2 regions of the Shewanella sp. SM55 genome follow, and region 2 is predicted to be linked to the other one. Evidence: predicted binding sites of a transcription regulator. Region 2 holds the regulator's gene; the other holds the start of a gene.
The links. The regulator NrdR, encoded in region 2, represses ribonucleotide reductase genes. The targets are predictions, from matches to a motif close to AAACACNANATNTNGTGTTT.

Region 1 (16,526 bases), on a different contig from region 2:
ATAATAAGGCTCGATTTGAAATACTTTTTGAGCCCGGAATATTGATTTCACCGCGGACTTGCACAACAGGTTCAAGACGTAATTGCTTCATGAATAAATCTTCTTTCTCTATAGGGCGTCATCATCACGATCACGCGGACTGAATACGCAAAATGGCAACTTCACGCTACAGCGCGTCAAGTTAAGATTACAAATAAAAGGAGATTGGGGCCTTGTTGGTGCTTCGTCGTTATAAAATTACCGATTGTCGCTAAGGATTCAACCGTTTTTTCGAGAAAAATGGCATTTTGGTCAGATTATTTGCTGAGAACAGTGTAAAAATAACAAAAACGCAAAATTTAAGCGGTTAATTTATGATTTAACCGTATTTTTGGCAGGCTTTTTTGCCAAGATAACTAGCGTGTAATCACAGTTTTCACTTTAATTACTTTACCTTTCCGCGCTATTCTAGCCTCCAAACGATAAATAATGCATATCTGATACGAACAATCACGTTTGCACTATAACCAGAAAGGTAGATGGAGCTATGTTTAACTCACTCATCGCAATGCCAGCGGACCCCATCCTTGGCTTGTTAACTCAGTACCGCGAAGACTCTCACCCACAAAAAGTGGATTTAGGTGTGGGCGTTTATAAAGATCCTACCGGCGTTACCCCTATTCTAAGCTGCGTGAAAAAAGCGGAAAAATTCCGTCTCGATACCGAAACCACCAAAGTGTATATCGGCCCAACAGGCTCACCACAATTCAACACCTTGATGACGGAATTAGCCTTTGGTGCTGGCCACAGTGCCATTATCGCTAACCGTATCCGCACCGTTTCAACACCCGGTGGTACAGGCGCGCTGCGCGTGGCGGGTGACTTTATCAAACGCTGCAACCCGAATGCCGTGTTATGGGTAAGCGATCCAACGTGGGCAAACCATATCGGTTTATTCGAAGCAGCTGGTATTACTGTTAAAACCTATCCTTACTATGACTACGATAGCAAATCATTGAAATTTGATGAGATGCTTGCTGCATTATCGCAAGTAAATCCTGATGATGTGGTGTTATTCCACGCCTGTTGCCATAACCCAAGCGGAATGGATTTAACCACAGAGCAATGGGATAAAGTGGTTGCCCTGACAAAAGATCAAGGCTTTACGCCACTGATTGACATGGCCTACCAAGGCTTTGGTGATGGCGTTGATATTGATGCCTACGGCGTGCGTCATATGGCGGCAGCGGTCGATAATATGATCCTGTGCAGCTCATGCTCGAAAAACTTCGGTTTGTACCGTGAGCGTATTGGTTCCTGCTCTGTGATTGCCAAAGATGCCAATACCGCCAATATCGCGCAATCTGTACTGCTTTATGTGGTTCGCTGCCTCTACTCTATGCCACCTGCCCATGGCGCGGCGATTGTTGAGACGATTTTAGGATCGGCAGAATTGACCCAAGAATGGCTAGATGAACTGAAAGTAATGCGCGATCGCATTAACGGCAACCGCGCCATTTTAGTGGATAAACTTAAAGCCAATGGCGTAAACCGTGACTTTAGCTTTATCGCCCGCCAAAAAGGTATGTTCTCTTTCCTTGGGGTGGCTCCAGAGCAAGTGGCGCGCCTACAAAAAGAATTCAGCATCTATATGGTAGGTTCAAGCCGCATCAGTATTGCTGGGATCAGTGAAGATAACGTCGATTACTTAGCCCAATCAATTGGTAAAGTGCTCTAAGCGCCGCTGAGTTTATCTGCACCGCTCACTCTGCTGTATTCCCGCAATAAAGGAATACAGCAGAGTTCATTTACCGCCTCAAGTGTTAAATTTTTCAATCATCCCACCCGATCAGTTTTGGCAGTTCATTAACCTCAGTTTCATATTCACAATATGACAAGCAAGGCCACGTCTCACTGTTCAAGCATTTATTTTTAATCGTAAAACCACATTCTAGTGATTTTGACATCGCGGCGTTATCGCAATAAGCCACAAATTGTGACCTCGGTCGGCGGATTTCCATTTCATTAATCAGGACTGCGGCTATTTTCACTTTTTAAAGCCAACGCCACTGAGTAGATTAGTGGTCATCATAGAACTTGTGGATGTTCAGCCATGTTATTACAAGATAAATTAGTGCAAATCGTCACCAACCCGCTGCTTTCACCCAAGCAAAAATCCAACTATTTAGCATTAGAAGCGGAAGCCAGTTTGCCCTATATGTCGATATCGCCCGAGGTAAAAGCAGCGATGAATGACGGTATTATTTGCGACATGTTTGAAGGCCATGCGCCATTTAAACCACGCTATGTGTTGCCAGATTATGCCCGCTATCTAAAGCAAGGTTCAGAATATTTAGAGCTTTCACCGGCGCAGGATTTAGATGAAGCCATCAATGCCTTGACCATCCTTTATCATCATGTGCCATCGGTGACCAATATCCCCGTGTATTTAGGTCAGCTGGATGAAATATTAATGCCTTTCATCGAAGGAATGGATGCGGAAGTCCTTTATCGTAAACTTAAACTGTTCTGGATCATGCTCGACAGAACCCTGCCCGACGCCTTTATGCACGTCAATATTGGCCCGACAGACAACATTGTTTGCCGCACCCTACTGCGCATTGATGCCGAGTTAAAACAAGTTGCCCCCAATTTGACCTTTATGTACGACCCCGCCGTCACGCCAGATGATTTGTTGCTGCTTGCGACCACTAATATTTGTCACTGCAGTAAGCCGCATATCGCCAATTATCCTCTGCATGCCAGTGCGTTTGATGAGCACGGTTTTGGGATTGTCAGTTGCTACAATGCCTTGCCGTTAGCGGGCGGCGCCAATACCTTGGTTCGGCTCAATCTTAAAGAGGTCGCGTTAAAGGCCACTTCAATCAGTGATTTTTTTGATGCTGTCTTGCCAAATTACTGCTCACTCACCTTTGAACTTATCGAGGCACGCTCGGCATTTTTGCATCAAGAATCACACTTCTTTGACAGTTTTTTAGTTAAAGAGCAATTGATTGATGAGTCGCGTTTTGCGCCCATGTTTGGCATTTACGGTATGGCGGAAGCCGTGAATATTCTGCAGGCATTAACGGCCAGTGGAGAAGTTAAGTCAGCTAAACACCCTAGATATGGTCATGAAACGGATGCAAATCAGCTGGGCTATCGTATTTCTGCTGCGCTCGATGCCATAGTGAAATCCACACCCGTCGCACATGGTTACCATGGGCGGGCACTACTGCATTCACAGGGCGGTATTAGTATCGACAACGATGTGACTCCTGGCGTTCGCATCCCCTATGGCACTGAACCGAATCCCATCGCCCATATTCAAGCCCTAGCGCAACATCATCAGTATTATACGGCGGGGATTAGTGATATTTTGACTATCGATGAAACCGTAAAATCCAATCCTCAAGCCATGTTCCAACTGTGTAAAGCCGCGCTTGAGTTAGGTTTTAGGGAGTTTACCGCCAATGTCGCCTCTAACGATTTAATGCGCGTGACTGGCTATATGGTAAAACGCTCGGATATTGAAGCATTTAAACAGTGCGGATCGCGTCTCAATACCACAGGCTTAGCCGCAGAAGCTGCGGTTAATACAGGAATATTGCAACGACAAGCACGAGTTATCGCCCATGAGCACTCACCCCTGTGTTGTTAAATGAACCGGCCATAAATAAACAGGCAATAGTCAGTCAGCTATTGCCCTTTTCCTGTGTCGACGGGCCTGGCAGCAGGCTCGTATTATTCCTGCAGGGCTGCAACTATCAATGCAAAAACTGCCATAACCCACATACCATAGGCTTATGTGATGCTTGTGGCGATTGTGTCACCACCTGCCCTGAAAATGCGCTGACATTGATGAGTCTCAGTAATAAGCCTCGCATTCACTGGGATAGTGAGCGTTGTAGCCAATGCGATACTTGTCTTACCGTATGCCCGAAACAAGCGAGCCCTAAGGTCAGTCGTTACACAGTCGAGGAGATACTGACGATTCTCCATAGTCAGCGTCACTTTATTAATGGTATTACCGTGAGCGGCGGCGAAGCGAGCCTACAACTGCCATTTATTCTTGCGTTGTTTAAAGGAATTAAGGCGACAGAGTCGTTATCACACTTAACTTGCATGCTCGACACCAATGGCAGTTTAAGTCTAACGGGATTGCATAAACTGCAGCCCTTTTTAGATGGCGCTATGGTGGATCTTAAAGCGTGGCAGCAAGATACCCATAGGTACATTACCGGTCGTGATAACCATGCCGTGTTCAAATCAATCCAGTTATTGGCTAAACAGCAAAAACTGTATGAGGTGAGATTGCTGCACATTCCGAGCATCACGGATTATGAGGAAGAAATAGACGCACTAGCGACCTATTTACTTCTGCTAGGCCCAGATACGCGAGTTAAGTTAAATGCCTTTCACCATCATGGTGTTGTCGATGAAGCACTCAATTGGCCAAGCTGTAAACAAGCCGATATTGAACGCTTAGCCGCAACCCTTACAAAGCGAGGCGTAACCAATCTCGTGTTACCTTCTATATACCTTTAACGACTGCAAAGCAAAATTTGCTCATAAAGCCAGCGCAGTGCGGGATCTTTCATGCTTTGACTATGCCAAACTAGGCTGTAAGCCACTTTACCATATTCTATAGGCAAAGATTTAATCGTTAAGCCTTGAGCTTGGCTAGCGATGGATGCCCAGCGGCGCGAGCAGGTAAAGAGCAACTCACTGTGATGGCACATTAACGCCGCACTGCCAAAGTCTGGGACCGAAATGGGAACGGCACGTTTTTTAGATTGTTGGGCGAGCAAAATATCAAAAAAAGGCGTGCTCAGATCTGTGTCTGTAATGCCAATATGGCTAAAACTCAGGTAATCATCGAAGCTGATATGCGGCTGTTTAGCCAAGGGATGGGATGAATTCATCAGGCAGATCATTTCATCGCTAAACAAGGTTTCCCACACTAGATCGTCTTGAAGAGGATTAGGTTGACTCAGATCGTGGGGTAACAGCACAAAATCTAATGTACCTTTAAGCAATCCATCAAAACCAATATTGTCTTTGCTGTAAATATCGAGGCGGATATTAGGAGCCAAGCTCAGAATATGGGCACTGAGCTTGGCGGCCAGCAGTTCAAAGGTGCTTTCCCGCATCGCAAGCGAAAAACGCCCCTCAAAATGAGCAGGGTTAAACGCATCCTGACTCATGATCTGATTCATATCATTGATCATCTGCTGCACGCTTGGCCCTAATCGTCTTGCCAGTGGGGTTGCTACCAGTGAGTTGCCGTTACGATAGAACAGTTCATCGTTTAAACTGTCCCTGAGCTGGCTTAAGGTTTTACTGACGGATGAGGGACTTAAACATAAACGTTCGGCACTGGCGGTTACGCTCAGGGTATCGAGCATCACATGCAAAGTGATCAAATGCTTCATACTAATCCGCGAAAGCTTGGCCAAATCCATCGGTGACATCCTATTGATTTATCGTGTACACGCATTTAAAGATACGTTCTTTTAATCATGATAAACAATAGCATACAACTAACCCAGCATCTTATTCAGTAATGCGCGTCAGCTCACAGGCTTTCTCACAGCGAGTGTTCTTGAAGGCATCTGGTCTCAACGTCATCTTGCTTAACGCTATTGTCGATAAATTAAAGCTAACAAAAAAGCGAATGCATTTGAGCATTCGCTTTTGGGATGTCTCACTTGAGATGGCTAACTGATGATCAACATTCAATAAGCATAACGTTGATATTCAGGCAGAAAAGCCTAGACGCTAAGCGTCGCAAGCTAATGAGTGACTCAATACAGCTAAGCCTAGCTATGTTTGTTTGCAAACTCATTCATAAACTTGACCAAAGCAACTACACCATCGAGTGGCATTGCATTATAGAGGCTAGCACGCATACCCCCTACGATACGATGGCCCTTTAAGGCTACGAGTCCAGCTATTTGGGCTTGCTTTAGGAACTCACTATCGAGTGCTTCGTTGACTAATTGGAAAGTCACGTTCATTTGTGAGCGGTTCGCTGCAACAACCCCATTACGGTAGAAAGCATTACCATCAATGCATTGATATAACATCTGCGCTTTTTGTTGATTAATTTTTGCAATACTCGCAATGCCGCCAATGGACTTAAGCCAAGCAAAGACTTCAGCGGCGAGATACCAAGCAAAGGTTGGCGGTGTGTTGAACATAGAGTCATGCTCAACGGCTAAACGATAGTCCATGATGGACGACTGCGGTAAACTCGGCAGTTTTAACATGTCATCGCGCACTATCACTATCGACAGACCCGATGGACCTATGTTCTTTTGTGCGCCAGCGTAAATCAAACCGTAGCGGCTGACGTCGATTTCACGTGACATAATGGTTGACGATAAATCGGCAACAATTGGCCAAGGTGAGTCTAATTCATCAAAAATTTCGATACCATCTACTGTCTCATTAGGGCAATAGTGAACATAGCGATAATCGGCATCAATTTTATGTAAGTCAGGTAAGACAACCGCATTGAGTCCATTGTGTTTTTCAACAATATTCAGACTATCAATCTGCGCTTCACCCACGAGCTTTTGTGCTTCGGCTAACGCGGCAGATGACCATTGGCCACTGACTAAATACAGGGCTCGGCCATGATTACCTAAAAAATTATTCACAACAGCGGAGAACTGTCCACGACCACCGCCGTGCATAAATAGCACATGGTAATTTGTGGGGATCTGCATCAGTTCACGTAAATCGGACTCGGCTTGTTGTGTAAGCGCGATGAACTCTTTACTTCGGTGGCTGATTTCCATCACGGAAACGCCTTGGCCATTCCAATCAAGTAATTCCTGTTGTGCTTTTTTCATTACCGCTGCGGGTAACATTGCAGGTCCAGCACAGAAATTATAAATCGCGCTCACTGACACTCTCCTTAATCCCAACCATGATGTAGGTATTGATAAATACGAAACCATTCTAAAACGAACAATGCTATCAACATCAATGCCATTAAAAAAACGAGCGTCCAATTGGACGCTCGTTAATATGACACTTAATTACTCTTCGTCTTGCTCATCATCAGCAAGTTCGTCTTCATCTTCGTCCAACTCTTCTTCGTCATCCAGCGCTTCTTCAAGCGCCTCGTCGGCTAATTCGCCTTCGATAATGACAGGAACAATCGGTAAACCGTTTTCATCCAGCTCGACTTCATCTTCTTCAGTTTGGATTTCGTCGATACGTTGTAGGCCGACCACTTTCTCGTCGCCCGCAGTACGGATAATCGTTACACCTTGAGTGTTACGGCCAATGATAGACACGCCGCTCGCAGGTGTACGCACTAAGGTACCTTTATCACTGATGAGCATAAGTTCGTCGTTAAGACCGACTTGAACAGCCCCAACAACAGCGCCATTACGTTCGCTCACCTTGATTGAAACCACACCTTTAGTCGCACGGCTCTTCGCAGGATATTCAGACAGTTGCGTCCGTTTACCGTAACCGTTTTCAGTCACAGTCAGAATCGCGCCATCGCCTTTGGGTACAATAAGCGACACGACTTTCTGACCTTCTTCTAAACGGATACCACGAACGCCTGTTGCAGTACGGCCCATAGGACGTAAGGACAAGACTTCTTCACCGGTTTCAGGATCGGTTTTCACTTCGCCAGTTTCAGAATCACGTACTTTCTCACCAAAGCGAACCACTTTACCTTCGTTCGAGAACAACATGATTTCGTCATCACCGTTAGTGATATCGACACCGATCAGTTGGTCACCGTCTTTGAGGTTAACGGCGATAATACCGTTTGCACGTGGATTGCTATAAGCAGTTAGTGCGGTTTTCTTCACAGTACCGTGTGAGGTCGCCATGATGATGTACTTGTCAGCCGCGTATTCACGTACTGGCAGAATCGCAGTAATGCGCTCGCCATCGGATAACGGCAGCAAGTTAACAATTGGACGACCACGGGCTGTACGGCTCGCTAATGGCAGTTGATACACTTTGAGCCAGTACATCTTACCAAAATCAGAGAAGCACAAAATGGTGTCATGGGTATTGGCAACTAACAGCTTCTCGACGAAATCTTCGTCTTTCACTTTGGTGGCCGCTTTACCTTTACCACCACGGCGCTGGGCTTGGTAATCGGTCAACGGTTGATACTTGGCATAACCTAAGTGCGACAGTGTTACTACAACGTCTTCTTCGTTGATCAAGTCTTCAAGACTCATATCGACTTCGTTGGCATTGATCACTGTACGGCGCGCATCACCATATTCTTCAAGGATTTGAACTAATTCTTCCTTGATGACTTCCATCAAACGCTCAGGACTGCGCAAAATAAACAGCAGACCCGCGATAAATTCGAGTAATTCTTCGTATTCGGCGATGATCTTATCGTGTTCAAGACCGGTTAAACGGTGTAAACGCAGTTCCAGAATGGCCTGAGCTTGTTGCTCAGTCAGGAAGTATTGACCGTCACGAATACCATATTGTGGCTCTAACCACTCTGGACGCGCGGCGTCATCGCCCGCTTTTTCCAGCATGCCTTGAACGTGGCCTAATTCCCAACCTTGCTCAACCAATTTCACTTTGGCATCCGCAGGCGTTGGTGAGGCTTTGATCAGTGCAATAATCGGGTCAATGTTAGCCAGTGCAACCGCCAGCGCTTCCAAAATATGGGCACGCTCACGGGCTTTACGCAGTTCAAATACGGTACGACGCGTCACCACTTCACGGCGATGCAGAATAAAGCATTCGAGCATTTCTTTAAGGTTAAACAGTTTAGGCTGCCCATTGGTCAGGGCCACCATGTTAATCCCGAAAGAACACTGCATTTGCGTTTGAGCATAAAGGTTATTTAGTACAACCTCGCCCACTTCACCGCGCTTAATTTCGATAACGATACGCATACCGTCTTTATCAGACTCGTCGCGTAGGCCGCTGATCCCTTCAAGCTTTTTATCTTTAACCAGCTCGGCAATCTTCTCGATTAAACGGGCTTTGTTTACTTGATATGGGATTTCAGTGACGATTATACGCTCACGGCCATTATCTTCGGTTTCCACATCTGCCAGAGCACGCATGATCGCGCGGCCACGGCCAGTTTTATAGGCATCAATAATGCCTTTACGGCCGTTGATAATCGCTGCAGTGGGGAAATCCGGACCTGGAATGTATTCCATCAACTGTTCAATCGACAGTGAAGGCTCTTCAATCAATGCCAAACAGCCTTTCACAACTTCCGTTAGGTTGTGTGGTGGGATGTTGGTTGCCATACCTACCGCAATACCCGATGAACCGTTAATTAACAGGTTAGGTACGCGTGTAGGTAATACAGCTGGGATCTGTTCTGTACCGTCGTAGTTAGGGACGAAATCCACTGTCTCTTTTTCAAGATCAGCTAGTAATTGGTGCGCTAACTTATCCATACGGATTTCGGTATAACGCATTGCCGCCGCTGAGTCACCGTCGACCGAACCGAAGTTACCTTGGCCGTCTACTAAGGTGTAACGCAGTGAGAATGGCTGGGCCATACGGACGATAGTGTCATAAACAGCAGAATCACCATGGGGGTGATATTTACCGATGACGTCACCGACCACACGGGCTGATTTTTTGTAAGGCTTGTTCCAATCGTTCTTCAATTCACTCATGGCAAACAGAACGCGGCGATGAACCGGCTTTAAGCCGTCGCGCACGTCTGGTAATGCACGTCCCACGATAACGCTCATGGCGTAATCAAGGTACGAATTCTTTAGTTCGTCTTCGATATTAATTGGCGAAATAGATGATGCCAGATCAGTCATAAACTGCTCGTTCCCCTGAAAAATAGCTGACAACGTATAATCCGTATCATTGCCTAGCCCAAAAACGTGATTTGGCATTCTAACACAGTTATTTAATGTCGCCAGACCTATCATTATCGAATTGAGAGTCTGGTGGCTTAATAGATGAAAACACTGTCAATTTGGTCGTTTGTGCGATAAACAAGCGTTGAAATTCACGGCTTACGATGAGGAAAAATCGTCAAAGGGATAAAGTAAAAGGTCGATACGGAGCACAACAATTAACATAAAAGCAGATAACTGCTGAAAATTCACTCGACCACAAGGGCTTAGCTCAGTCGAGCACTTTGTTTATCAAACATAGTCGTTATAATAGCCGCACAATACAGCTTCTTCAGGTAATAGCATGCATCAGAATACCAATGTAGACCCACAGGAAATCGCAAAGTTTGAACGTATGGCCGAAACTTGGTGGGATCTCAACGGCGAATTTAAGCCGCTGCATCTATTAAACCCGCTGCGCTTAAACTATATCGATCAAACCGCAGGCGGTATTTTCGGCAAGAAAGTGCTCGATGTCGGCTGTGGTGGCGGCATATTGTCTGAAAGCATGGCCCGCATCGGCGCCGAGGTTGATGGCTTAGATATGGGTGATGAGCCCTTAGAAGTCGCCCGCCTACATGCCCTCGAAACAGGCGTGAGCATTAATTATGTAAAAAATACTGCCGAGGCCCACAGCCAAGATCATCAAGCCTATTACGATGTGGTGACCTGCATGGAAATGCTCGAACATGTACCCGATCCACAATCTGTGATTAAAGCATGCTGTGACATGGTCAAACCCGGTGGTCATGTGTTTTTCTCCACCATCAACCGCAACATTAAATCCTACGTGCACACCATTTTAGGTGCGGAATATTTGCTAAAAATGCTGCCAGTTGGCACCCACGAGCATAAAAAATTCATTAAGCCTTCGGAGCTGATTGAGCTAGTAGATAATACCGATCTTATCTGTACCGATGCCTTAGGGGTAAGCTACAACCCATTGACGGGCATTTTTAAGTACACGCCTAAGGTTGATGTGAATTACATGATAGCGACGCGTAAGGTTGATTAATATGAGTCTGGCACAGATCAAAGGCGTACTGTTCGATCTCGATGGCACCTTAGCCGATACCGCGCCGGATCTGGTGCAAGCCCTCAATTTAAGTCTTCAAGACGTCGGCATCGCCGCGCAGCCGTTAGCGGCCATGCGCTACGCCGCATCCCACGGCAGTTTTGCCTTAGTCGATGCCGCGATCCCTGATGCGGCAGAAGATCTTCGGTCTCAAGTACAGCAAGGGTTGCTCGCCCACTATCAGCGTATAAATGGCGATCATTGTGCGCTATTTACAGGCATAGCAGCATTACTCGATTGGCTCGAGTTAACTCAGCTGCCGTTTGGGGTGATCACCAACAAGCCTGCGCGCTTTACCCGTCCCTTATTGCGAAAACTGAATTTACACTTGCGTATGCCCGTTATCATCAGTGGCGATTCTACAAAACACCCAAAACCCCACACTGCACCTATGCTGTTAGGCGCACAACAACTGAACTGTGCTCCAGAGCACATTTTGTATCTTGGGGATGCCGAGCGAGATCTGCTCGCGGCCAAGGCTGCTGGCATGTTAGGCGGCGTGGCCCTATGGGGTTATCTGGGCGTGAACGACAAGCCGTTGCAATGGCCAGCGCACGCGCATTTTGCGAGCCCAACTGAGCTACATCAAGCACTAATCGAAGCATTGGCTTAACAACATCAACCAAAAACAGCGCCTACAATGCTCACGAATAAGGCATCCAATACGTAACTTCACTGACGAACATCAGTGTGTCAGCATACTATTTATGACCCACGGAAAAAGTCAGGCGGATAAAAGATCGGCACTCGTGAGCGATCGCGATCTAAAGAAAAGGATCGCCTAAAAATCCCCCATGAGTGTGACACGCTAACCTGAAATTGAGCTTCAAGGTTAGTCGTTACTAACGCAAAATTTTATCCTCACGTTATCCACAAGATGTCCCCTGAATTCAGACTTGCAAATAGGGGCAAACCTCACTATCTTGTATCCCATATAATTTAAAACACCATATCTTGTGTATAGGTAACAATCAGACACACTAGAAGCTCGCCGCTTAATTGACTCGTTTTTAACCAGTCAGCTGTATTTAAGGGACGATTATTGATTGTTTTACAAGGATACGTACGGTGATTTTGCTCACCTAAATACATATAAGAACCAAGGCCTATCTCCAAATGAATAGCACTATGACAGTCACAAAACGCTGTGGCGATCGTGAGAATATCGATCTCGAAAAAATACACCGCGTAATTACTTGGGCAGCCAAGGGATTAAAAAACGTTTCTGTTTCTGAAGTTGAACTTCGCTCGCACCTACAGTTTTTCGATGGCATCCCAACCGAAGCTATCCATGAAACCATTATCAAGGCTGCGGCGGATTTAATTTCTCCAGAATCACCAGACTATCAGTTCCTTGCTGCCCGTTTAGCGGTGTTTCATTTGCGTAAGAAGGCCTTCGGTCAGTTCGAGCCGCCCGCATTGTATGCTCACGTGACTAAGTTGGTTGAGCTGGGTAAATACGATCAACACATTTTAAGAGATTACACCCGCGAAGAGCTGGATGTGATGGATACCTATATCGACCACTGGCGCGATATGGATTTTTCCTACGCTGCAGTAAAACAGCTGGAAGGCAAGTATTTAGTTCAAAACCGTGTTACCCACGAAATCTATGAGAGCGCACAGTTCCTTTACATTTTGGTTGCGGCTTGCTTGTTTGCCCGTTATCCAAAAGAGACGCGCCTGAAATACGTTAAAGATTTCTATGACGCGGTATCAACTTTTAAACTGTCGCTGCCAACGCCAATTATGGCCGGTGTGCGCACCCCAACGCGTCAGTTTAGCTCTTGCGTACTGATCGAATGTGGTGACAGCTTAGATTCCATCAACGCGACCGCTTCGTCTATCGTGAAATACGTCAGCCAACGTGCGGGTATCGGTATTAACGCCGGTCGTATTCGCGCCTTAGGTAGCCCAATTCGTGGTGGTGAAGCCTTCCACACAGGTTGCTTACCTTTCTATAAGTATTTCCAAACCGCAGTGAAGTCGTGTTCTCAAGGCGGCGTGCGTGGCGGTGCTGCGACCCTGTTCTACCCTATTTGGCACTTAGAAGTCGAATCTCTGCTGGTATTGAAAAATAACCGCGGCGTCGAAGACAACCGTATCCGTCATTTAGACTACGGTGTGCAGCTGAACAAAGTCATGTATCAACGTCTGATCAAAGGCGAAAACATTAGTTTATTTAGCCCATCTGACGTACCTGGCTTGTACGATGCTTTCTTTGAAGATCAAAACGAATTCGAACGTTTATATGTGCAATATGAGCAAGACAGCAGCATTCGTAAGAAAACCATAAAAGCCGTTGAGCTGTTTTCACTGATGATGCAAGAGCGCGCTTCAACGGGCCGTATCTACATTCAGAACGTGGATCACTGCAACACTCACAGCCCGTTTGATTCAAAAGTCGCGCCGATCAGACAGTCTAACCTGTGTCTTGAAATCGCCCTGCCGACTAAACCATTAAACAACATCGATGATCCAGAAGGTGAAATCGCGCTTTGTACGCTGTCAGCACTTAACTTAGGTTCTATCAAAGAGTTATCTGATATTGAGCCATTAGCCGACCTCGCCGTACGCGCACTGGATAATCTATTGGACTATCAAGATTACCCTATCAAAGCCGCGCAAATCGCCTCGATGAATCGCCGTACCTTAGGCATAGGCGTGATCAACTTCGCTAACTATTTAGCGAAAAACGGCATGAAGTATTCCGATGGTAGTGCGAACGCTTTAACCCACAGAACCTTCGAAGCGATTCAGTACTATTTACTGAAAGCCTCAATGAACTTAGCCAAAGAGCAAGGTGCGTGTCCGTTATTCCACGAGACCACTTACTCTCAAGGTATTTTGCCAATTGATACCTACAAACGTGATTTGGATAAAATTTGTGCCGAACCATTGCACTTAGACTGGGAATCACTGCGTAGCGATATCAAGCAATATGGCCTGCGTAACTCGACGCTGTCGGCATTAATGCCATCAGAAACCTCGTCGCAAATCTCCAATGCGACCAATGGTATTGAGCCACCACGTGGCCTTATCAGCGTGAAATCGAGCAAAGACGGTCAGCTAAAACAAGTGGTACCTGATTTCGATACACTGAAAGATAGCTATGAATTGCTGTGGAAAATGCCAAGCAACGACGGTTACTTACAGTTAGTGGGTATTATGCAGAAATTCGTTGACCAAGCGATTTCTGCTAACACTAACTACGATCCTTCACGTTTTGAAGGCCGTAAAGTACCCATGCAAACCCTGCTGAAAGATTTGCTCAATGCTTACAAGTTAGGTGTTAAAACGCTTTACTACCATAACACTCGCGATGGTGCGTCGGATTCACACGATGACATCACCAATTTAGAGAAAGAAGATGACGGTTGCGCCGGCGGCGCATGTAAAATCTAGTCTTTAACTTTAACGTTAACGGTTTTATAGGGATCCCGATTGAGTGGATCCCTATCCATTGGAAAAATAGCACCATGGCCTACTCTACCTTCTGTCAAACACCTAACGATGCCACCCGTGAACCTATGTTTTTAGGTCAATCGGTCAACGTGGCTCGTTACGATCAACAAAAATATGAAGTGTTCGAAAAACTGATAGAAAAGCAGTTATCTTTCTTTTGGCGCCCGGAAGAAGTAGACGTCAGTCGCGATAAGATTGACTACGGTGCATTGCCTGATCATGAAAAACACATCTTTATTTCGAATCTGAAATACCAAACCCTACTCGACTCGATTCAAGGCCGCTCGCCCAATGTGGCCTTTTTGCCGCTGGTGTCACTGCCTGAATTAGAAACCTGGATTGAGACTTGGTCTTTCTCTGAGACGATTCACTCGCGCTCATACACCCACATCATTCGCAATATTGTTAACGATCCTTCAGTGATCTTCGACGATATCGTCGTGAACAAAGAAATCTTAAGCCGTGCGACCGATATCGCCGCTTATTACGATCATTTGATCCAACTGACTCAGATATTCCATTTACTCGGTGCAGGAACCCATGTCATCGATGGCAAAGAAGTCATAGTAAACACCCGCACCCTGAAAAAAGCCTTGTACCTGTGCATGATGTCAGTCAACGCCCTAGAAGCCATTCGTTTCTATGTTAGCTTCGCCTGCTCATTTGCCTTTGCTGAACGTAAGCTCATGGAAGGTAACGCGAAAATTATTCGCTTAATCGCCCGTGATGAAGCCTTACACTTAAACAGCACTCAGCATATTTTAAGCATCATGCAAGGCGGTAAAGACGATCCAGAAATGGGTGAAATTGCTGCAGAATGCCAACAGGAAGCTTTCGATTTATTCTTCAAAGCCGCAGAGCAAGAAAAAGAATGGGCCAAATACCTGTTCAAAGACGGCTCTATGATAGGTTTGAATGAACAGATCCTGTGCCAATACGTTGAGTTTATTACTAATCAACGCATGAAGTCGGTGAATCTACCGCAACCATACCCAGAAATAACCAATCCATTACCTTGGATGAAAAACTGGTTAGAAAGCGATGCAGTGCAAGTTGCACCACAGGAAGTTGAAGTCTCTTCATACCTTGTCGGCCAAATTGACTCCGCGGTTGATGGTGATGAGTTCCTCGACTTCGATCTATAAGACACTTAAAAGTGACGTTACAAAATGGCATTAAAACAGTGACATCAAAAAAACGGCCACAAAACCTGTTTGCGAAGGCGCCAATCGTGCGCCTTCAAGGTCAACCTGTGTTGCTCTTTACCGAGCAACAAGGCACTTTGCTGCAAGCGCTCGAAGCCAAAAAAGTCAAAATCTTCTCAGAATGTCGCAACGGTTTCTGCGGTGCCTGCAAAACACGCGTCATCAGCGGAAAAGTCAGCTACTTAAACGAACCCTTAGCCGAACTCAAACATGATGAATGTTTACCCTGCTGCTGTGTGCCTACCGAAGATTTAGAGCTGGACTTGTCACCTGAAGGTGCAGCTGTGGTCACCTATGCGTGTCAATCTCATCAGAATAAAGCCAGTTTGGCTAAGCCAAAGCAAACACAAAATGTAGCAAGTGACACATGCACGCAGAAACAGGCAGTGTTTGAAGACTCATAACGGCAAGACTCGATTGTTCAATAAGCTGCTTTAAACAAGATGTGGCGTTAAAACCCAAAATCGCTTTAAAACAAAAATGAGCTTTTAAACAAAGAGTATCTCTTAAACAAAGAGTAGCTTTAAGACAAACAGCCCCTTTCAATACAGCCTTATTCAATCCGCGCCATTAGATACCAAACGTTTTAAAACCCACTATTCTCCCTTCCCTCTATTTACAATGCATTCACACAAAAAAAACTAAAACAACCTAAAACAAAAAAGCCTGAACACAAGTTCAGGCTTTCAGAATCTAACATTGAATACTTAAGATTTAAAACGTAAGTCTTATCGACTTTCTATAAACGCATTGCCAGTTCAGCGCCTTGGCGGATTGCACGCTTAGCATCAAGCTCTGCCGCGACATCTACGCCACCAATCAGATGCACAGGCAGGCCCGTCGCTTTCATCTCATCCACTAACGTGCGATTCGATTCTTGCCCAGCACACAAAACGACGTTATCAACGGCCAGCACTTCAG
Region 2 (16,526 bases):
TGCAGCAGTTTGGCTAAATGCACGCGGTTACGTTCACCACCAGATAAAGTACCGATGACTTTTTGCTGATCGCCACCACGGAAATTGAAGCGGCCTACATAGGCACGGCTCGGGATTTCCATGTTGTTGATACGCATGATGTCTTGACCACCGGAGATTTCTTCCCAAATGGTGTTCTTATCATTCATCGAATCGCGGAACTGCTCAACCGAGGCCAGTTGCACTGTATCACCCAGCTCAATGCTGCCGCTGTCTGGCTTTTCAGCGCCGGATAACATGCGGAACAGGGTCGATTTACCCGCGCCGTTGGCACCGATAATGCCGACGATCGCGCCCTTAGGCACAGAGAACGACAGGTTGTCGATCAATACGCGGTCACCGTAAGATTTGGTCAGGTTATTCACTTCAATAACCTTGTCACCTAAACGTGGTCCTGGCGGAATAAACAGCTCGTTGGTTTCGTTACGTTTTTGGTAATCGTTAGTGTTCAGTTCTTCAAAGCGTGCCATACGGGCTTTGCCTTTAGACTGGCGGCCTTTCGCGCCTTGACGTACCCATTCCAATTCTTTGGCAATGGTCTTTTGGCGAGCGCTTTCGGTAGCCGATTCTTGCTTTAGACGGGCATCTTTCTGCTCAAGCCATGAAGAATAGTTACCTTCCCACGGAATACCTTCACCGCGGTCGAGTTCTAAAATCCAGCCAGCGGCATTGTCGAGGAAGTACCTGTCATGGGTAATCGCGACCACAGTACCAGCATATTCCTGCAGGAAGTGCTCAAGCCAAGCCACAGATTCAGCATCCAAGTGGTTGGTTGGTTCGTCCAGTAACAGCATTTCTGGTTTTTCAAGCAGCAAGCGACAAATCGCCACGCGGCGACGTTCACCACCGGATAATACTTCGATTTTCTCATCCCAATCTGGCAGACGCAGGGCGTTGGCGGCGCGCTCAAGGACGTACTCTAAGTTATGGGCATCTTGGGCTTGAATAATGGCTTCGAGTTCGCCTTGCTCTTTTGCAAGGGCGTCGAAATCGGCATCCGGCTCGGCGTAGGCTGCGTAAACGGCATCGAGGCGAGTCAGGGCATTTTTTGCCTCTGCTACCGCTTCTTCAATCGCTTCACGTACGGTTTGATTCGGATCGAGTTTAGGTTCCTGCGGCAGGTAACCGATTTTCAATCCCGGCATTGGGCGCGCTTCGCCTTCAATTTCGGTGTCGATACCCGCCATAATGCGCAGTAGTGTCGACTTACCTGAACCGTTGAGGCCGAGTACGCCAATTTTGGCGCCGGGGAAAAAGCTTAAAGAAATATCTTTAAGGATCTGCTTCTTAGGCGGAACAATTTTACCCACCCGCAGCATGCTGTAAACAAACTGAGCCATTTTTCTCTATCTTAAGTGACTAATGATGCGGCTAATTCTACTCGATTGCGCGCCGAACTCAACTCGACAATGAGCCAAGTTCAAGCACTCTCTGCAGGAATTTCATGTTTCAAATACTGGGATTGTGACCGCGTTCCGAGTAGAATACCGCGCAACCCTACCTATAAGAATTGGCAGCTGGAGTAAGCAATGCTGAAAAAAGATATGAATATCGCAGATTATGATCCGGAACTGTTTAACGCAATTCAGAATGAAACTCTGCGTCAAGAAGAGCATATTGAGCTGATTGCTTCTGAAAACTACACCAGTCCACGCGTGATGGAAGCGCAAGGTTCACAGTTAACCAATAAGTACGCTGAAGGCTATCCAGGCAAGCGTTACTATGGTGGTTGTGAGTATGTGGACGTAGTTGAAACCTTAGCGATTGAACGTGCGAAAGAACTGTTTGGCGCAACTTACGCTAACGTACAACCTCATTCAGGTTCACAGGCAAACAGCGCGGTTTACATGGCATTGTTAAAACCTGGCGATACCGTACTGGGCATGAACTTAGCCCACGGTGGTCACTTGACCCACGGTTCACCGGTTAACTTCTCTGGCAAACTGTACAACATCATTCCTTATGGTATCGACGAGTCTGGCAAAATTGACTATGACGAGATGGAGCGTATTGCCTTAGAACATAAGCCTAAGATGATGATCGGCGGTTTCTCTGCCTATTCAGGTATCGTTGATTGGGCAAAAATGCGTGAAATCGCAGACAAAATCGGTGCTTATTTATTTGTCGACATGGCGCACGTTGCCGGTCTTATTGCTGCGGGCGTTTATCCAAACCCAGTACCACACGCGCACGTTGTGACATCTACGACCCACAAAACCTTAGCGGGTCCCCGTGGTGGCGTGATCCTATCTGCTGCTGACGATGAAGACTTGTACAAAAAGTTGAACTCTGCGGTATTCCCAGGCGGTCAAGGTGGCCCATTGATGCACGTTATCGCAGGTAAAGCGGTTGCGTTCAAAGAAGCCCTAGAGCCAGAATTTAAAGTGTACCAACAGCAAGTGGTTAATAACGCTAAAGCTATGGTTGAAGTGTTCCTTGAGCGCGGTTACAAAATCGTCTCTGGCGGAACCAGCAACCACTTAATGCTAGTTGACCTGATTGGTCGTGACTTAACGGGTAAAGAAGCCGATGCCGCTTTAGGTAGCGCTAACATTACTGTGAACAAAAACTCAGTGCCAAATGACCCACGTTCACCCTTTGTGACCTCAGGTGTGCGTATCGGTACGCCAGCCATTACGCGTCGCGGCTTTAAAGAAGCGGAATCGAAAGAGCTGACGGGCTGGATTTGTGACATCCTTGATGATGCGAACAATCCTGCTGTGATTGAACGTGTGAAAGGCCAAGTATTGGCACTTTGCGCACGTTTCCCTGTTTACGGCTAATTTGCCTATGCATCTACGCTTAGTAGATGAAGGGCCGAGATTGACCGCCGACAGACTTGATACTTATCACATCAGGTATTTAGCATCAGGCACTTAACATCAGGTATTTAGCATCAGGCACTTAACATCAGGTATTTAGCATCAGGCACTTAACATTAGGTTGTTAAGCTCAGGTAGTTAACCTCAGCCCATAAATAGGATAAAATCTCATGGCCGCATCTCGCGGCCATTTTTATTGGTAAAATCTTAGGTTTAAATCCATTGCGTTTGACTGAGATTTAACAGGTAAAGCCATTAACGCTTTACCACCATTCACTGGCAGGAGGCTCAATGCATTGTCCATTTTGTAGCGCGACAGATACTAAAGTCATCGATTCCCGATTAGTGGCAGAAGGCCACCAAGTGCGCCGTCGCCGAGAATGCACCGAATGTCATGAAAGATTTACCACCTTCGAAGGCGCCGAATTAGTTATGCCTAGGGTGATTAAGCGCGATGGTTCACGCCAACCCTTTGATGAAGAAAAACTCCAAGGTGGCATGTTGCGCGCCGTTGAAAAACGCCCCGTATCTATGGATGAAATAGAGCAAGCACTCAGCAAAATCAAGTCTACTCTGCGCGCCACTGGCGAGCGGGAAGTGCCGTCAGAAATGGTGGGTAACTTAATGATGGAGCAATTGATGAGCCTAGATAAAGTCGCCTACATTCGTTTCGCTTCTGTGTACCGCGCCTTTGAAGACGTGTCTGAATTTGGCGAAGCCATCGCCAAGCTGCAAAAGTAGTCATTGAGTTTTGTCGCCGACAAGGCAGACGTGTACGAGCGATTGGCGTGAAAGCACAAATTTAAAAGACAGGTTTGTAAGACTGGTGAAAGCCGAAACCTTTAACAACAGGGTTGAACATGAGCTTGAACATAAGTTGGTCCGTACTCGATACCCAAATGATGAGCCGCGCGATTCAATTGGCGCGCAAAGGCTTTTACACCACAAGACCCAATCCCTGTGTGGGCTGCGTTATCGTTAAAGATAATCAAATCATCGGTGAAGGTTATCATCAAAAAGCGGGTGAACCCCACGCCGAAGTGCATGCGCTACGTATGGCTGGCGAACGCGCCCGCGGCGCAACGGCCTATGTCACTTTAGAGCCCTGCAGCCATTATGGCCGCACGCCGCCCTGCGCCTTGGCGCTGATCAATATTGGCGTTAAACGTGTAGTAGTGGCGGTGGAAGATCCTAATCCGCAAGTAGGTGGTCGTGGCATTCAAATGCTGCGCGACGCCGGCATTGAAGTGGATGTGGGATTACATCGCGATGAAGCCTATGCCTTGAATTTAGGCTTTATGAAGCGTATGGAATCAGGTTTACCCAGAGTCACTGTCAAATTGGCTGCGAGTCTTGATGGTAAAACCGCGCTGTCTAACGGTGTGTCTAAATGGATAACTAGTCCAGAATCTCGCCGCGACGTGCAGCGATTACGTTTACGTTCTTGTGCACTGGTCACGGGAATTGAAACCATACTGGCGGACGATCCCTCACTCAATGTGCGTTATCAGGAACTTGGCAGCTTAAAAGACAGTGTAACCGAGGCGCAATTACTGCAGCCATTAAGAGTCATACTCGATAGTCACGCCCGTTTGCCGTTATCTGCTGCATGTTTGGCTATTGTATCGCCGATACTCTTGGTCTCGACCGTGGCTTATCCCGCAGAGTTTCAAGCACAATTGCCCTCCCATGTGAGTTGCCTCCTGTTACCTGCAATTGAAGGTCGCGTCTCATTGCCTGAACTATTAAGCTATTTAGGCCAAAGCTGTAATCACGTGTTGGTGGAAGCGGGTGCAACCTTAGCGGGCGCATTTTTAGCAGAGGGGCTGGCCGATGAGTTAGTGCTATATCAAGCGATGAAAATCCTCGGTGGGCATGGGCGTAATTTGCTGCAATTGCCCGATTATCAAACCATGGCACACATTCCTGCACTCACTTTGGTCGATGAGCGCAAATTAGGGCCAGATACCCGTTTAACCTTGAGCGTTAAGCTTGATACCTCTTTATCTAAATCGAATTGGAGCAAGATAACCGTTTAACCTTGAGTCTTATGCCTTATTACTTCTTTATTTAATTAAGTGAGTTAACCATGTTTACTGGGATTATTGAAGCCGTTGGCACCCTGCGCAAACTGGAGCGTAAAGGCGATGATATTCGCCTTACCGTCGCGAGCGGCAAACTGGATTTAACCGATGTGCGTTTAGGCGACAGTATTGCCACCAATGGCGTATGCTTAACGGTTGTGCAGCAACTAGCCGACGGTTATGTGGCTGATGTTTCAGCCGAAACAGTGAGTCTAACCGGGTTTGCCAACTATAAAGTGGGCACTAAGGTGAATCTTGAAAAGGCCGTTACTCCCACCACGCGTTTAGGTGGCCATATGGTCAGCGGCCATGTGGACGGTATTGCAACGGTTGAGCAACGCTTAGTGCGTGGGCAAGCCATCGAGTTTTGGTTAGCCGCACCCGCAGAGCTTGGGCGTTACATAGCCCACAAAGGTTCCATTACCATTGACGGCGTGAGTCTGACGGTGAACGAAGTGGACGGCAGTCGATTCCGCTTGACCATAGTGCCCCATACCGCAGGTGAAACCACCTTAATCGACCTGCAAGCGGGCGATAAGGTGAATATCGAAGTAGATTTAATCGCCCGTTATCTTGAACGCTTGATGAATTATGATGGCAAGGACAGCAAGAGCGGTGGCGTCACCATGGAAATGTTAGCCCGTGCCGGCTTTGTGCGTTAGTGCACAGGAGCAGATTATTTAACTTAAGCTTATCGGCAGCTTAGGTTATTTAGGTATAGAATTTCATAATAACAGCAAAATCATAAGGTCCTACAATGGCGCTGCACAGTATAGAAGAGATCATCGAAGATATTCGTCAAGGCAAAATGGTTATTTTGATGGATGACGAAGACAGAGAAAACGAAGGTGATTTGATCATGGCGGCCGAAATGGTCACGCCAGAAGCGATTAACTTTATGGCGAAATATGGCCGTGGGCTGATTTGCCAGACCATGACTAAAGCCCGTTGCCAGCAGTTAAACTTGCCTTTAATGGTGACGAATAATAACGCCCAGTTCTCGACTAACTTTACGGTTTCTATTGAAGCGGCGGAAGGTGTGACTACCGGTATTTCGGCCCACGATCGCGCTGTAACGGTGAAAGCGGCTGTGGCTAAAGAGGCTAAAGCGTCTGATTTAGTGCAACCAGGGCATATCTTCCCGTTAATGGCACAGGACGGCGGCGTATTAACCCGCGCAGGCCACACTGAAGCTGGCTGTGATTTAGCCCGTCTTGCGGGACTTGAGCCATCGGGCGTTATCGTTGAAATTTTGAACGAAGACGGCACTATGGCACGTCGCCCAGATTTGGAGATTTTCTCCGAGTTGCATGGCATCAAAATCGGCACTATCGCGGCTTTAATCGAGTATCGCAACACCAAAGAAACCACGGTTGTGCGTGAAGCTAAATGCAAATTACCGACCCGTTTCGGTGAGTTCGACATGGTGACCTTCAGAGACACTATCGACAATCAACTGCACTTTGCCTTAGTCAAAGGTGAGGTGAAAGAAGATTGTTTGGTGCGCGTGCATTTGCAAAATACCTTCAACGATTTACTCCACTCAGAGCGCGATCAGCAACGCAGCTGGCCACTCGAAAAGGCGATGGAGCGTATTTCTGCAGAAGGTGGTGTATTGGTTTTACTCGGTAATCAAGAACATCCCTGTGAAATCCTTTCTAAGGTGAAAGCCTTTGAAGCTGAAGATCAAGGCCAAGCGCCTGCTTCTGCAAAATGGCAGGGGACGTCGCGCCGTGTGGGTGTGGGTTCGCAAATTCTCGCCAGCCTTGGTGTGACTAAGATGCGCCTGCTCAGCTCGCCTAAACGCTACCACTCACTTTCAGGCTTTGGCCTTGAAGTGACTGAGTATGTGGCGGACTGAAACCCAAAGTTACACTGAAGTAAAATTAACAATTTCTGATAATTTGCATAGGGCTCTGGGCAATTGGCTGTGATATCATGTCGCCACTTTTCGCCCCGAGCTGGGTGCTTTAGCTAAATTAGGTAAGATAATGAACGTAGTTCAAGGTAATATCGAAGCGAAAAATGCCAAAGTTGCGATTGTAATTTCGCGTTTCAACAGCTTTTTAGTTGAGAGCTTGCTTGAAGGTGCACTTGACACGCTGAAACGTTTTGGCCAAGTCAGCGACGACAATATCACTGTTGTCCGTGTACCAGGTGCGGTTGAGTTGCCGCTAGCTGCGCGTCGCGTAGCTGCCAGTGGTAAATTCGACGGTATTATCGCATTAGGTGCGGTGATCCGTGGTGGTACTCCTCATTTTGATTTTGTTGCAGGCGAATGTAATAAAGGTCTAGCTCAAGTTGCTTTAGAATTTGATCTGCCTGTTGCTTTCGGTGTTTTGACCACTGATACCATTGAACAAGCGATTGAACGTTCAGGTACCAAAGCGGGTAACAAAGGCGGCGAAGCTGCTCTAAGCCTGCTTGAAATGGTCAATGTTCTGCAAGAACTTGAACAACAGTTGTTATAGTAGGAAAAATAATGAAGCCTTCTGAGCGCCGCAAGGCCCGCCGTTTAGCCGTTCAAGCCATTTATTCATGGCAACTAAGCGGGAATAATATTGCCGATGTCGAGCATGAGTTTTTAACTGAACAAAGTCTCGACGGTGTTGATGTAGCTTATTTTCGTGAGCTATTTTCAGGCGTTGCAACGAAGAAAACCCAATTGGATGAGCTGATCATCCCGCATCTGGAACGCCCGATTGATGAAGTGTCTCCAGTAGAGAAAGCCATAGTTCGTTTAGCGACCTATGAGCTGACTTTCCGTAAAGATGTGCCATATAAGGTCGCGATTAACGAAGCGATTGAGTTGGCAAAAGCTTTCGGTGCGGACGAGAGTCATAAGTTTGTGAACGGACTGCTCGACAAACTGGTTGCACGCAAGTAATAAAGACAAACGGTATCTTAGGATACCGTTTTTCATTGCTAACAAAGGTGGCCGATGTAAGTCGTGCCAAACTGTACAGTGAAAGAATTCCAATTAATTGAATGTTATTTTAGCAACCGCGGCCCCACTCGCCGTGATGTGAAGCTTGGCATCGGTGACGATTGCGCTTTAGTGCAACCTGCAGAAAACAAGTCGATTGCTATCTCCTGTGACACCTTAGTCGAAAATGTCCATTTCTTCCCCGATATGCCTCCCGCTGCCTTAGGTTACAAAGCTTTAGCGGTAAATTTATCTGATCTGGCTGCCATGGGCGCTGAACCCGCGTGGATGACGCTTGCCTTGACGCTACCCGAAGTCGATGAAACTTGGCTCAGTGGTTTTAGCGAAGGTTTATTTGAAGCGGCCGATTACTATGGCATCGCCTTAATTGGCGGCGATACGACTCGTGGCCCACGGGCGATTAATATCACAGTGCACGGCCAAGTCCCACAGGGTAAGGCACTCACTCGTCATGGTGCTAAAGCGGGTGATTGGATTTATGTCACGGGCACGCTCGGAGATTCGGCCTTAGGTCTGGATATCATTCGAGGCGCGCAACAGGCTAGAGCCGAGCATAAAGAATTCCTGATTAATCGCCATTATCGTCCAACACCAAGAGTTTTAGCGGGCCAAGCTTTGCGTTCGCTTGCCTCCAGTGCTATCGACCTTTCCGACGGGTTTATCTCGGATATCGGTCATGTGCTTAAGGCTTCGGCAGTCGGTGCTGTGGTGGACGTTAATTGCATCCCGCTTTCACGCGCGATGCAAGATACCGTCAGCGAGGAGCATGCCTTAGGTTATGCGCTAACTGGGGGCGAAGATTATGAACTGCTGTTCACCGTTCCTGAGGCGCAAAAAGGCGCGCTTGAGACGGCATTAAGCCATGCAGGAGCAAAGTTTGTTCGCGTAGGACAAATTTGTGCAGGCAGTAAGCTCAAGTTGCAACTCAATGGTGAGCCGTTTACGCCGCCGTATCACGGTTTCGAGCATTTTTAAGCGAAGAGCATGTTAATGAAATGGTTGTCAAAGGATCAGGTGCTAACGCGCCTGTCATTAAAAAATCCTGTCCACTTTTTGGCACTCGGTTTTGGTAGCGGACTCGCCGCTAAAGCGCCTGGTACTTTCGGTACCTTAGCAGCCATTCCCCTCTATTTATTGATGGCGCCATTACCGCTCACTTGGTATATCGGCTTAACTTTATTGAGCGCATTTGCGGGATTTTATATCTGCGGTAAAGCCGCTCAAGATATGGGGGTACACGATCACGGTGCGATTGTGTGGGATGAAGTGGTTGGGCTACTGATCACTATGATAGCGGCACCAGCAGGTTGGGGTTGGTTGTTAGTCGGCTTTGGTCTATTTCGCTTTTTCGACATCATCAAACCTTGGCCTATTCGATGGCTCGATGCCAAAGTTCATGGTGGCTTTGGCATTATGATTGACGATGTGTTAGCGGGCGTGTTTTCATTTATTTGTCTGCAAGGGCTAGTCTGGTGTGTTAGCTAACATTATCGTTAACCTAACATGATAGTTAACCCGGCATGTTAGTTAACATCTCCAACAACTAACCCTTAGTTTTTGATATGGCCCCTTAGCTTGTGATCTAGAGTGTGTAGATTCAAGCGTTTAGCTACCTCATTCGTTATCTAAACCATACTACTATTGCAGCAGTTCCCTTGCGTTCGCGAGGGTATTGCTGGTGATAGTATCGCCACCTAACAGTCTTGCAAGCTCTTGGATACGCTGCTCACGATCGAGCGATTTCATTGTGGTCTCAGTACTGCCTGCCTTATTAAATTTATCGACGAACATGTGTTGATGACCATTGCCCGCAACTTGCGGCAAGTGAGTCACGCACAGTACTTGGGTCGATTCCCCTAAGCTGCGTAACATGCGGCCCACCACTGCTGCGGTGGGGCCGGAAATCCCGACATCCACCTCATCGAAAATTAATGTCGGTGTGGCAACTTTCTTCGCGGTAATCACTTGGATCCCTAGCCCTATCCGTGAGAGCTCACCGCCAGACGCGACTTTCGAAATCGGTTGCAAAGGTTGGCCAGGGTTAGTGGTTACCATAAATTCGATATTGTCACTGCCATTGGCTGACATTTGCTCGGGGTGGAAATTGACTTCGATCGTAAATTTACCCTTAGGCATATTCAGTTCGTGGATTGACTGAGTCACCAGTTTGTCGAGTTCTTTAGCATAGCGGGCACGGCTTTGGCTGAGCTTTTGCGCATTGCTAAGATAAGCGGCTCTACTTGCCTCGACTTGAATCTGAATTTCTTCAAGTTTACTTTCATCACTGTCTAAGGTGCTTAGCTCAGCCTTTAATGCTAAATGATGCTCGGCCAGTTTATTCGGGCTAACATGATGCTTACGCGCCAGTTGCATGGCTTTTGATAGCCGTTCTTCTAAATAGGCAAAGTGGGTTGGATCGAGTTCAAGTTTACTCAAATAGTGCTGTAATTCGCCTGCACTTTCTTGCACTTGGATTAAGGCATCATTGAGCATAGTGTTGATATTGCTTAATGCGGGATCGTAGCTTTGCAGATCTTCGGCGAGGGAAACGACTCGGTTGAGTAGCGACTCTATATTGTTCTCTTCGCCCTCTGTGAGTATATCTAAGCTCGCCTGACAGGTATCAATCAACTCAGTGCCATTAGCCAGACGTTTGTGCTCTTGCTCAATCTCATCGAACTCATCAACTTTAAGATCAAACTCATCGAGTTCTTCTACTTGATATTGCACTAATTGCTTACGGGCAATACGTTCATGCTGGGAGGCTTCGAGTTGTTTTAGATCGGCCTCAATTTGCTTGCAGCGTTGAAAGCTAGCGGCAACCGTATCTATAAGCAATCTGTGGTTGGCATAACTGTCGAGCAGGGTGAGTTGATGTTCACTTTTTAACATTGCATGGTGCGCATGTTGACCGTGAATACCGATAAGCAACTGACCCAGTAATTTTAGCTGCGTCAGCGGCACTGGATTCCCATTGATGTAGGCGCGTGAACGGCCATCGCTACCAATAGTCCGACGTAGAATGCACTCATCATCGAGTTCAAGATCGTTATCTTCTAACCAACGTTTTGCCAGTGGAATATCATCCAAGGAAAAGCGGGCGCTGACCTCGGTTTTATTGGCTCCGGGACGAACACTGCTGGCATCGGCGCGATTGCCTAGGCATAGGCCTAGCGCATCGATGGCAATCGATTTACCTGCACCGGTTTCACCTGTGATGCTGGTCATACCGGGGCGAAAATCCAGTTCTAAAAAACGGACGATAGCGAAGTTATTAATGCTGAGTTGGCAAAGCATAGTGAATTCCTGTCGAAAAACATACCAAACCACTGTATTGATAAACAGTATATACTGATTTTATATACAGTAAAGTGGCTTGGGTGAATAATCGGCATTAGTGGCAGTAAATATTTTTAATTAACTGATTATGCATAGGTTCTTACTAAGCTTTCTAAGATAGGTAAACTGAAGAAAGTGACTAAGGTGCCAAATAGAATGCCTTGAGCACTGGTAGAAGCCTGAGTGTTATAACGCTGGGCAAGTAAGTACACGCTAGCCGCGGTGGGCAGTGCGCTCAAGATCACGCCCATGATCAGGTAGTCACCATTTACGCCAAAACGCTTAAGCATAAAGTAGACGAGTGTCGGTTGGATAGCCAGCTTGAAGAGGTTGATAAGGCTCAATTCGATAAAATTCTTGGGGCTAAATACGCTGCTATCTTTCTGGTAGCGCATTGCTTTGGCGAGTACCATGCCGATAGCAAATAGGGCGCAGGGGCTTGAGGTATTGCCTATTTGCTGGATCATTAGCGCCAGCCCTGACGGCAGTTTTATCTCTAGCGCCGAAATGCCGACGCCAATTAAGCTACCAATAACGATAGGGTTTTTACCTACCGCCATCGCCATTATGACTAAGGCGTGGTGTTGTCTTTGGGTGTTAGTGGCCAGTTCCATCGAGACTAAGGCGACGGCAAACATCAGCACGGATAATAAGCTGGCAATCGCGGCGGCGACTAAGGCACTTTGTTGCTGCGGAAAGAGGATGATGAGCAGTGGAATACCAATAAATGCCGTATTACCAAAGGTGGCATTGAGGGCTCGAATAGCGGCAACCGCATGCTGTTTAGGGTTAGCGATCAGCGATAGCCCAAGGCAGACAAGATAAGTGATTACCATAGCTGTGCTGTAGCCTGCAATAAATCCCCATTGCAAAATCTCGTCAATCGGCTGCTGGGCGAGGGCGATAAGCATGATCGCAGGGAACGCAATATAGTAGACATATTGGTTTAGCACTTGATCCGTATCGACGGGCAAGAGTTTTAGTTTTTGCACTAGTGTACCGAGCAACATGATCCCGAAGACGGCAAACAGAGGGGTTAAAATGGTCATTTCCCTCACTCATCCTTACGATTAAATTTGAATAAACTCGCCCACCGTCGTCATTTTACTGTTGCTATGATTCTTGGTGGCCAGAGTTACAGCACTTGCTTCTTTTTATGTCACTTTAGAGCCAGATTTAGCGCCAGCGCAGTAAAACTCGCCACAAAATAACATACCATTTCAATCTAAGGCTATTGCGCTATGGTCGTATAAGTGAATAATTCAATGTTTAAAACACAATCACTTAGTGAATTTAGCGTTTTAACGTCAATACCCAATATGTGAAATTAGGATATGCAATGAGTGATGATTTAGGCGCTGAACTACAACTTGTCTATCTTTTTGTGCATTTAGTCAATGCGGGCAGTTTTTCGCAGGCGGCGAAAGAGCTCGATATGCCCATCGCCACTGTGAGCCGCAAGTTAGCGAAGTTGGAAGAGAAGCTCGATAAACAGCTTTTTATGCGCAGCACCCGCAAGTTGCGACTGACAGAGGAAGGGCTGGCGCTCTTTCAACGCTACCAGAGTGTGGTTGCTCAATTTGATGAACTAAGTGGTTTAGGCAGTGATAAACCCGAGGGAACTTTGCGCATCGCCGCGCCGATTTCGATTATTTCCATTGTGTTTATTCAAGCATTGAATGAGTTTGGCCGTTTGTATCCTGATATCCGTTTGCACATTTCCCAGAGTAATGAGTTAGTGGATTTGATCGACAAAGGCATAGATGTGGCGATTGTTGGCGGTGCTCAGCCTGATTCTTCTTGGGTGTCGAGTACCTTAGGCGAGCTCGACTATTGCCTGTTTGCCACACCAGAATATTTGGCTCAGGCACCTAAACTTGAGCATCCCGATGATCTTGAAGCCCATCAACTGATAAAAGTCTGGCCGCTGTTTAATTGGCATTTAAAGCATCCAAGCGGCGAGTCTTTTTATTTTAATGGCCCGACTAAGCTCACCCTCACGGATTTACACGGAGCGATTCAGGCGACCTTAGGCCATGGCGGGATCTTGTATGGTCCTGAACTATTTGTAAAACAGCAGATTAAAGAGGGAAAACTCAAAGTATTACTGCCTGAATGGATTGGCGAACAGAGGCGAATTTCGATTTTATATCATCAGCGCAGCCAGCAGCCGCTAAAGGTAAGAGTCTTTATTGAGTTTATGCAGTCAAAGGCGCCAGAGTTATTCTCTATGCGTTGATTTAACCGAGTTATTCTTTAATAAGGGAACTGATTTTTAGCGTCTTTTAGGTTTTACGGTGTTTTTGCTCATGGTGTTTTGAGTTTGTTTTGCGTCTTGCAGGCTGGAGCGTGTCGCGGGCAGTATGCCGAGTTCTAAGAAGTATCCCACTAAACGCCGTAGTTCAAATAAAGAACCGATACGCTGTTGATCTTTGATGGTCAGTTTCCAACTGTCGGTTCGTCCTTCGCTATTGGTTAAGATAAATCCTTGATAAACAATCTTTCTCATTGGAATAACTCAATCTTTATTGATGCTATTTATAGCAACTGGATATCTTTGACGGGATTCGTTGGTGAGGGTGTAAAACGATGATCCCTTTCTTATTCTGCATGGATAATAGGTGCTTGAGTAACCCCAAGCACCCCCATCAATTAAGCGACGCTGATACCGATATTTGATACGCCAGCTTCGATAATGTCTTTGCGTAAGCCTTTGACCAGTTCCGCTGTGATCTTCGGATTTTCTTCAATAATTTCCAGCAGAGAATTTTGTAATTCTTTCTCTTCTTCCATGACTTCATGGGCGAAAACGAAATCATCTAATGCTTCATCCACCAAATCGACATCGCTGATCGCTTCGATGTAGTTAGCCACTGTGCTGGATGATAATTTGCTGATATTGACTATGTCTTCTTCAATTTTGCCTTGAATCGCACCCAGTAAGGTCGATATGGCGACCACAGCATCCATGGCAGGATAGACGCCATAGGCTTCAAAATCAGCAGGATCTGGGGTGTTATCTTCCAGGCGTTGCAGATGCACATCGACATTGAATTTGAGCTTGGAGTCGTACTGGGATTGCCACAACAGTTCTAATGCGGTACTCAACACAGTAGGATCGCCAAACTCACAGACTTCGGAAAACAGTTGATAGTTGGGCAACATACGTTGGCAAAGTGCAGTGGCAAAGAGTTGTTTTTGTGGCAGTGTTAACGCCTTGAGACGTTTAAAGAAGCCCGTTTTTTTGGTCATCTGTTATTTCCGCTGATAGCTGTGATATCACTTGATTTGCCGCAGATTCTACCTTAGTTAACTCATCAAGTAACTCTAGTATTTCGGGTTCGAGATCTTCAACCGATGTTTCACGTTTTAGTGCCGATTCAATTTCTTGGCATAACCTTTGGGTTGTTGGCACGCCGCAGTAGCAGCTCGCACCATGCAGCTTATGGATAGTACTGAGCATGATTGGGTGATCGTTTTGACTTAGCGCCGTTTGAATCGTCGCCACGGTTTGCGGCAATGAGTCGAGCAACATTCTGAGCATATCTAAGGCGAGATCGGCCTTGTGATTGGCTTGGGTTAAGCATAAATCCCAGTTCAGCGTATGCAGGTCAAAATGGGTGAACTTAGGTCGAGTGATCCAGCGATGAATAATGTCTTTGAGCGCCGCTTCATCAATAGGTTTAGGTAAATATCCGTCCATACCACTGCCTAAAATCAGTTCGCGTTCTTCGGCAATGGCATGGGCTGTCACGGCAATTATCGGCGTGTTGCGGTTCATCGAGCCTTGGCGAATTTGCTTCGTGGCGCTAATGCCATCTGTGCCAGGCATTTGGATATCCATAAAGATCAAGTCGAAGGTGCGAGTCTTCGCCTGTTTAACTGCCTCATCACCGCAGTTGACGGCAACCACAGTCGTCACTAATTCGCTGAGTAAAGTATCAATCAGTTTTAAGTTGGCAAAGTTATCATCTACCGCTAGCACGGTTAAGGATTGGCGAGCTACCGGTGTGGATATTGTCGCAGGGGCTATGATGTCGTACTCCATCGGTGGATAGAGTAAGTTGCGCGCAAGCTGATGCTCACTGACGGGCAGAGACAAGACCACATCGGCATTCGGGCGAATAAATTGGGTTAAGGCATCCTGTTCTTGACAATCGTATAGCACTATAAGGCAATCTGTTTTGGTCTTCGCTAAGTTTAGTGTACTTACCAGTTGTGCTGAATCGCTAAACCCATGGCAACTCAAGAGAACATAGTCGTATGGCGCTTCAGCCGTGGTGAGCGTAGTCAACAAGCTTGGGATATGCTGATGATGGGTGACTTTTGTATCCCATTGATTCAATTGGCGGCTTAATACTGCGTGGGTGAGTACTCGCGGTTCGTAAAACAGTATAGTTTTGTCTTTGAGTTTTTCGAGCGGCAGTGAGTCACCGATTTGGAATTGACCTAAGCCGAGCGGCAAACTGAACCAGAAGTTTGAGCCTTTTTCTGGGGATGAAGTAAAGCCGATTTGGCCGCCCATTTGATTCACTAAACGTTTAGTGATCACTAAACCTAAGCCGGTGCCACCAAAGCGGCGCGAAATCGACGAGTCTGCTTGGCCAAAGGCTTGGAATAAAAAGTCCTGTTGGCTTTCATCGATACCAATACCTGTGTCGACCACATCACAGCGCAGTACCACTTGTTCATCCGACTGGCTCTGCAGTTCGATTTTGACCATCACGCTGCCAGAGTCAGTGAATTTAATCGCGTTACCAACCAAGTTATTGATGATTTGGCATACGCGCATGGCATCGCCATTGACATTGTCGGGCACGTTGGGGGCGATATCGACGACGAGTTCTAGGCCTTTGGCCTGGGCGCTGCCGGAGATCAAGGTAATAGTATCGCTTATGGTTTCCCTAAGGCCGAAGGGCATGTTTTCTAACACCATTTTACCGGCTTCGAGTTTAGAAAAGTCGAGAATGTCGTTGATGATACCCAGCAGGTTAGTGGCGCTGCGTTCTATGGTCTTGATGTAATCGACTTGGCTCGAATGCAATGGTGTTTTGACTAATTGCCGCGCAAAACCGATAACACCATTGAGTGGCGTACGTAACTCGTGGGACATATTCGCTAAGAATTCAGATTTAATTCGGCTGGCTTCTAGGGCGCGTTTTTTAGCTAAATCCAGCTCGACGTTTTGGATTTCAATCTGCTCTAAGGTTTCCCGCAGATCCGACGTTGCTTGGTCGATATTTTGCTGCATCTCATCATGGTATTCTGACAACGAACCTGCCATGGCATTGATGC

Region 1: nrdA (class 1a ribonucleoside-diphosphate reductase subunit alpha) is a predicted target of NrdR. The motif match lies at 11,878-11,897, and genes of this name have one in related genera.

Annotation. Positions count from the first base shown of each region.
Region 1 is NZ_JAKKRS010000005.1:135,169-151,694, forward strand. Features, by position in the region: gene aroA (3-phosphoshikimate 1-carboxyvinyltransferase) at 1-91, opposite strand, end outside; gene L5L91_RS08945 (amino acid aminotransferase) at 527-1,717, shown strand; gene L5L91_RS08950 (YjjI family glycine radical enzyme) at 2,093-3,640, shown strand; gene L5L91_RS08955 (YjjW family glycine radical enzyme activase) at 3,667-4,527, shown strand; gene L5L91_RS08960 (LysR family transcriptional regulator) at 4,524-5,444, opposite strand; gene serC (3-phosphoserine/phosphohydroxythreonine transaminase) at 5,802-6,893, opposite strand; gene gyrA (DNA gyrase subunit A) at 7,029-9,779, opposite strand; gene ubiG (bifunctional 2-polyprenyl-6-hydroxyphenol methylase/3-demethylubiquinol 3-O-methyltransferase UbiG) at 10,165-10,875, shown strand; gene L5L91_RS08980 (HAD family hydrolase) at 10,877-11,548, shown strand; gene nrdA (class 1a ribonucleoside-diphosphate reductase subunit alpha) at 12,052-14,340, shown strand; gene nrdB (class Ia ribonucleoside-diphosphate reductase subunit beta) at 14,415-15,545, shown strand; gene yfaE (class I ribonucleotide reductase maintenance protein YfaE) at 15,584-16,009, shown strand; gene L5L91_RS09000 (NADPH-dependent 2,4-dienoyl-CoA reductase) at 16,345-16,526, opposite strand, start outside.
Region 2 is NZ_JAKKRS010000002.1:407,151-423,676, reverse strand. Features, by position in the region: gene ettA (energy-dependent translational throttle protein EttA) at 1-1,379, opposite strand, end outside; gene glyA (serine hydroxymethyltransferase) at 1,569-2,822, shown strand; gene nrdR (transcriptional regulator NrdR) at 3,153-3,602, shown strand; gene ribD (bifunctional diaminohydroxyphosphoribosylaminopyrimidine deaminase/5-amino-6-(5-phosphoribosylamino)uracil reductase RibD) at 3,722-4,900, shown strand; gene L5L91_RS05155 (riboflavin synthase) at 4,951-5,607, shown strand; gene ribBA (bifunctional 3,4-dihydroxy-2-butanone-4-phosphate synthase/GTP cyclohydrolase II) at 5,703-6,806, shown strand; gene ribE (6,7-dimethyl-8-ribityllumazine synthase) at 6,937-7,416, shown strand; gene nusB (transcription antitermination factor NusB) at 7,428-7,832, shown strand; gene thiL (thiamine-phosphate kinase) at 7,911-8,867, shown strand; gene L5L91_RS05130 (phosphatidylglycerophosphatase A) at 8,883-9,377, shown strand; gene recN (DNA repair protein RecN) at 9,531-11,189, opposite strand; gene L5L91_RS05120 (AEC family transporter) at 11,318-12,280, opposite strand; gene lldR (LysR family transcriptional regulator LldR) at 12,571-13,470, shown strand; gene L5L91_RS05110 (DUF3319 domain-containing protein) at 13,507-13,740, opposite strand; gene L5L91_RS05105 (YjaG family protein) at 13,884-14,483, opposite strand; gene barA (two-component sensor histidine kinase BarA) at 14,458-16,526, opposite strand, start outside.